Regions from separate parts of the Clostridium sp. JNZ X4-2 genome, predicted to be linked through region 2. Evidence: a T-box and tRNA genes for the amino acid it is inferred to sense, from the RefSeq annotation. Region 2 holds a T-box; the other holds one or more tRNA genes.
The links. The T-box of region 2 lies ahead of thrS (threonine--tRNA ligase). A T-box ahead of a tRNA ligase gene usually reads a tRNA of that ligase, here a tRNA-Thr.
Positions count from the first base shown of each region.

Region 1 (3,429 bases), 980 kb from region 2:
GCAGTTTACAAAGGATATAAGATTTTTGTAGTTTTTGATGCACATATGGTAATGGGGAGTTTGGAAAAAAAGGAAAAAATCAATAAAAATGTTATAGTGGTGTTTACCAAGGAAAATGAAACAGCAGATTCATTTATAGAAAAAACAGTAAATAATATAGGACGTAAAAATGAAGTTTTTGTAGTTACTTCTGATTCTCTAGAGCAGCAGGTTACTTTTCAAAGAGGTGCAGTGAGAATGTCTTCCATTGAATTTTATCATGAAGTTAAAAATATAGAGTCAAAAATAAAAAATAGGATTCAAAAAAAATACTCAGAAAAAAAACATACTTTAGAGGATAGGATAGAAAAGGGTACGTTGGAAAAACTTGAAAAGATTCGCAAAAGTCGTTAAAATCTATTGACTATAAATTTACTTCTAATGTATAATTGAAATGTGTGATTTACATTTGTTTTGGAGGGGATATCTTGGAGAGCATGGGTCTTAATAGTAAACAAATTTCCCCCTTTGTAGAAAAATTAGATGAGGAGGTAATTGTTGAAGCAAAAAAAGGGGATGTAAGAGCTCAAGAATATTTAATAAGTAAATATGAGAATTTTGTTAAATCTAAAGCAAAATCATATTTCCTGATTGGAGCAGATAAAGAAGATATTTATCAGGAAGGCATGATAGGTTTGTATAAAGCTATAAGAGATTTTAAATCGGATAAACTATCGTCTTTTAAAGCTTTTGCTGAACTTTGTGTAACTCGTCAGATAATAACAGCTATAAAGACTGCTACTAGACAGAAGCATATTCCATTAAATACATATGTTTCTTTAAATAAGCCTATATATGATGAGGAATCTGATAGAACACTGCTGGATGTTTTATCAGAGGCTAAAGTGGCGGATCCAGAAGAGCTTATAATTAGCAGAGAAGAATTAAATCACATACAAAGTGAAATAGGTGAGGTATTATCAAGTTTGGAAATGGAAGTGCTTATGTCATATCTAGATGGTAAATCTTATCAGGAAATTGCATGTGATTTAGATAGGCATGCTAAATCTATAGACAATGCATTGCAGAGAGTTAAAAGAAAACTAGAAAAATGTTTAATTAATAAATAAAAATTACATATTGACAAAAAAACATACTTGTATTAAAATTGATAATCGGTATATGACTTTTGATATATAATAAGAATTTATGGGCGGAAGTAGTTCAGTGGTAGAACACCAGCTTCCCAAGCTGGCCGTCGCGGGTTCGAGTCCCGTTTTCCGCTCCAAATTAAATTGCCCATGTAGCTCAGTAGGCAGAGCGTCACCTTGGTAAGGTGGAGGTCACCAGTTCAATCCTGGTCATGGGCTCCAATAATGCATGAGAATTTTCACAACACACCAGGATGGGTTTACTTAAATAAAATGTGTTATAAACAAGGAGGAAGAAGCAATGTCAAAAGAGAAATTTGAAAGAACAAAACCACACGTAAATATAGGGACGATAGGACACGTAGACCATGGTAAGACTACATTGACAGCAGCAATAACGATGGTTTTATCAAAAGAAGGAAAGGCATCTGCAACAAAATATGATGAGATAGATAAAGCACCGGAAGAAAAAGAAAGAGGAATAACCATAAATACAGCACATGTTGAATATGAGACAGACAAGAGACATTATGCACATGTGGACTGTCCAGGGCATGCAGATTATGTAAAGAACATGATAACAGGTGCAGCACAGATGGATGGAGCAATATTGGTAGTAAGTGCAGCAGATGGGCCTATGCCGCAGACAAGAGAACATATACTACTGGCAAGCAGAGTAGGAGTACAATATATAGTAGTATTTTTAAATAAGGCAGATCAGGTAGATGATCCGGAATTATTGGAATTAGTAGAGATGGAAGTAAGGGAATTGTTAAGTGAATATGGTTTCCCGGGAGACGAAGTTCCAATAATAGTGGGAAGTGCATTAAAGGCACTGGAAAATCCAGATGATCCGGAAGCTACAAAATGCATACATGAATTAATGGATGCAGTAGACAATTATATACCTACACCAGACAGACCAACAGACAAACCATTTTTAATGCCGATAGAAGATGTATTTACGATTACAGGAAGAGGAACAGTAGCAACAGGAAGAGTAGAAAGTGGAGTATTAAAAATAGGAGACGAACTAGAGATAGTAGGATTAAAGGAAGAGAGCAAGAAGACAGTATGTACAGGGGTGGAAATGTTCAGAAAGCTTCTTGATCAGGCAATGGCAGGAGATAATATAGGAGCACTTTTAAGAGGCATACAGAGAGACGAAGTAGAGAGAGGCCAGGTACTTGCAAAACCGGGGACAGTACATCCTCACAAGAAATTTGTAGGTCAGGTTTATGTGCTTAAGAAAGAAGAAGGCGGAAGGCATACACCGTTTTTTAATGGATACAGGCCACAATTTTATTTTAGAACAACAGACGTAACAGGCTCCATTGCACTGCCAGAAGGTGTAGAGATGGTAATGCCGGGAGATCATATAGATATGAATGTAGAACTTATAACACCGGTAGCAATGCATGAGGGATTGAGATTTGCAATAAGAGAAGGCGGAAGAACAGTTGGTTCCGGTGTTGTAACTAAAATAGTTCAGTAATGGTTAAGGACTGGGTTCGTGAACCTAGTCCTTTTAGAAGTGAATAATTCCATCCATGTTTTTTAGTGTTATTGACATAAAAACTAAGTTGTGATAAATTAAATAAGTAATGCATAATTTTAAAAATGTAAAAATTAAATTGATTATATACTTGAACTATACGTAGGAGGTGTGAAAGCAATGAGAGTAAAAGTAACACTGGCATGTACGGATTGTAAACAGAGAAATTATAACACAACTAAAAATAAAAAGAATGATCCGGATAGGTTAGAAATGAAAAAGTATTGCCCATTTTGTCATAAACATACAGTTCACAAGGAAACCAAATAAAGTAGAGGGGCATATATTAAAATATTTGAGGATGTGAATAAAATGGCTGCACGTGATGACGCAAAAAAGGTTAGAAAGCAGGTCACACCTGAAGGCGGGTTCTTTAACTTTTTTAAAGGATTGGTAGCTGAATTTAAACGAATAACATGGCCCTCTAAAGAAGACTTAAAAAAAGTGACAATATCAGTTATTGCGTTTTGTGGTGTTTATGTGATAATTGTTGGGGTAATAGATTTTGGATTTAATTCTTTAGTTAAAACTATTCTGAAATAAGAATAAAAAAGGAGGCAGGGACTTTAAGTATATTGTCCCTAGGATTATGGCAGATAAAGCTAAGTGGTATGTAGTTCATACATATTCTGGTTATGAAAATAAAGTCAAGGCTAATCTTGAGAAAACTATAGAAAATAGAGAACTATATGATTGGATAGATGATGTTCAGGTACCTATGGAAGAACAGGTTGAGATTAAAGA
Region 1 is NZ_CM142685.1:98,839-102,267, forward strand. It holds gene ACYUJ6_RS00580 (NYN domain-containing protein) at 1-393, shown strand, start outside; gene sigH (RNA polymerase sporulation sigma factor SigH) at 477-1,109, shown strand; tRNA gene ACYUJ6_RS00590 (tRNA-Gly) at 1,193-1,267, shown strand; tRNA gene ACYUJ6_RS00595 (tRNA-Thr) at 1,277-1,352, shown strand; gene tuf (elongation factor Tu) at 1,432-2,625, shown strand; gene rpmG (50S ribosomal protein L33) at 2,806-2,955, shown strand; gene secE (preprotein translocase subunit SecE) at 2,998-3,228, shown strand; gene nusG (transcription termination/antitermination protein NusG) at 3,275-3,429, shown strand, end outside.
Region 1: it has a tRNA-Thr gene. The T-box ahead of thrS (threonine--tRNA ligase) is inferred to sense a tRNA for this amino acid. The anticodon was not compared.

Region 2 (3,429 bases):
ATGCGCCCATAATCACATTATCACCACGACAATTCATATTATATATTGAGTTCTATATATTGTCAATACTTTATATTAAAAAATCGCACTGGCTTTAGTGAATTTTAAAATTATTGATAATATGATTTTATTTATTATTTGTTTACCATATTAAAATATCATTTTAATATATTGACTTTGTTATGTCGATATTTGACAATAGAAATTTGAATATAGATTTTTTTTAGACACATACTATTTTTGAAGGGAGTGTGAATAATGCTATTAACAACTATAGTTTACGATAAGGAAAAGGAAAGTGTAATACATGGTATTCAAGAACTAAAAGAATATTTCAGGCATAAAGGCGTGCTCATTGGTGTATATGAAAGTATAGAGTCTGATACTCACTTCCTCAAACTATTTTGTGATAGAGAAATAAACAATAAACTTATGAATATATATAATATGTATATTGCAAACATTATATATAATATAGTGATAGATGAGTTTTATGAAAAAGATATTCTGGCTTTTTTGTCTAACGAATATTTTTTCCTGAAATATGAGGAATTGGAGGAAATTAGGCTGGAAAGCTTAAAAGTATTGAAAGGTGAAATGGAAATTATGGATGAAAACTCCATTTTTTGTATAAATAAGAGAAATGACATATTGGATAAAATATCAAATTGTATAAATGAAAATAATGAGATAAATATAGAAGGATTTATAACTTTTAGAATCAGGGAACTTTTAGGTGATCTGGAAAGTATAATTGATAAAGTGGTTGAAAGGTATATGGTGGATAAGGAATACAATGAATTTATAAAGCTTTTAAAATATTTTGTAGAAATTCAAGAAAGTAAAATAGACTATTTAAGTATAATAATAGATAATGATGGAAAATATATAATAAAAGATAAAGAAAGCGATATAACAGAAAGCTTTTTTAAAGACTTAAAAGCATTAAAATGCAATAAAAATATAAATTCAGATTTAGATGATGTTTTAATAAGTGCATTGATAACCAATTCACCGGAAAAGATAGTAATTCATTGTGCTGAAAATTGCAGGAATTCAGAACTGATAGATACAATTGAAAAAGTTTTTACCGATAGAGTTGAATTCTGCAACAGCTGTAGTATATGCAAATCGGTAAAGAGTAATTTAAATAGAGTATGATTTATAAAAAGTTTAATTTTCATGTTGACATATTGATTTTAGAATAATATAATAAGCCTAAACAGAAATAAAAACTATGAAAGGGAAAAGTAAATAAATTAATTATTTTAAGAGAGAGGGATTTTAAGCTGAAATATCCTTTAAATAAAGTTTATTGAAAAACCACCTTAGAGTTGTATACTGAAATTTTTAGTAGGTATTTCCGTTAACCCACGTTAAAGGTAGAGTGAATAGTATTTAAATTGATGAATAGTTTTTTTATTATTAACTTGGGTGGAACCGCGGTAATACTCGTCCCATATTTTGGGAGGAGTTTTTTGTTGTTTATTTTTATATAAGCTAAAAGTAAAGTATTTATATTTTATTAAATTTAAGAAAAATTATGAAAAGGAAGAGTAAATAAAAGTTTGTTTTAAGAGAGAGGGATTTTAAGCTGAGATATCCTTTAAACAAAATTTATCGAAAACCACCTTGGAGTTGTATACTGAAATTTTTAGTAGGTATTTCCGTTTAATCTGCGTTAAAGAGTCAAAGATAACAGATAGATTTATAAATTTCTTGTTAAATTTGGGTGGAACCACGGTAAATTCGTCCCTTATATTGGGAAGAATTTTTTTTATAAATTTTAAATTAAAATAGATTTATAAGGAGGAACAATTATGATAAAAATAAGTCTCAAAGATGGTAAAGAATTGGATGAAGAGAAAGGATTAAAGGTAAGCGATATTGCAAAGAAACTAAGTACTTCCCTTGGGAAGAAAGCACTGGGAGCTAAAATAAATGGTGAAATAGTGGAATTAAATCATCCTGTAAATGAAGACTGCAAACTTGAAGTTCTCACTTTTGAAGATGAAGATGGAAAAAGGATATTGAGACATACAGCTTCTCATATACTTGCCCAGGCAATAAAGAAATTGTATCCGGAGGTTAAACTTGCTATAGGACCTGCCATAGATTCAGGATTTTATTATGATGTAGATGCAGATTTTTCATTTACACCGGAATTATTAGTTAAGATCGAAAATGAAATGAACAAAATAGTCAAAGAGAATATTAAACTGGAAAGATTTGAACTTCCAAGGGCAGAAGCCATAAAATTTATGGAAGAAAGAAAAGAACCTTACAAGGTGGAATTGATAAAGGATTTGCCGGAGAATGAAATTATATCTTTTTACAGACAAGGGGATTTTGTAGATCTATGTGCAGGACCTCATTTACCTTCTACAGGGAAGGTAAAGGCAATAAAACTCCTTTCCATAGCAGGTGCTTATTGGCGTGGAAATGAAAAGAACAAGATGCTTCAAAGAATATATGGAACTGCATTTGAAAAGAAAAGCGATCTTGAAGATTATATTAAACTTATGGAAGAAGCCAAGAAAAGAGATCATAGAAAATTGGGGAAAGAATTGGATTTATTCAGCATGCATGAAGAGGGACCTGGATTTCCATTTTTCCATCCAAAGGGAATGATAATTAGAAATGAACTTCAAAATTTTTGGAGACAAATGCACAGAAGAGCCGATTATGATGAAGTAATGACTCCGGTTTTATTAAATGAAGAGCTATGGCATCAATCAGGACATTGGGATCATTATAAGGAAAATATGTATTTTACTAAAATAGATGGAGAAAATTATGCTATAAAGCCTATGAATTGTCCAGGAGCTATACTCATTTATAAGAACAGCATACGTTCTTATAGAGATTTACCTAAAAGATATGGTGAAATGGGAATTGTCCATAGGCATGAAAAATCAGGAGCTCTTCATGGGCTTATGAGAGTAAGATGTTTTACTCAGGATGATGCCCATATATTCATTACTAAAGAGGATATTACAAATGAAATAATACAGGTTATAAAACTTATAGATGATTTTTATAAGGTATTTGGATTCAAGTATTTTGTAGAGCTTTCTACAAGGCCTGAAAATTCCATGGGAAGTGATGAAGATTGGGAAGCTGCAACTGATGGATTGAGAAATGCATTAAAAGTTGCAGGACTTGATTATAAAGTCAATGAAGGTGATGGAGCTTTTTACGGACCTAAAATAGATTTCCATTTAAGAGACTGCATCGGAAGAACTTGGCAATGCGGAACAGTACAGTTGGATTTCCAGATGCCGGAAAAATTTGATCTCAGCTATATAGGTGCGGATGGAGAAAAACACAGGCCGGTTATGATACACAGAGTTGTATTTGGTTCCATAGAGAGGTTCATAGGAATTCTTATAGAACATTATGCAGGGGCATTTCCAGCTTGGCTTGCAC
Region 2 is NZ_CM142685.1:2,680,721-2,684,149, reverse strand. It holds tRNA gene ACYUJ6_RS12895 (tRNA-Val) at 1-8, opposite strand, end outside; gene ytxC (putative sporulation protein YtxC) at 259-1,161, shown strand; T-box leader at 1,229-1,463, shown strand; T-box leader at 1,535-1,760, shown strand; gene thrS (threonine--tRNA ligase) at 1,821-3,429, shown strand, end outside.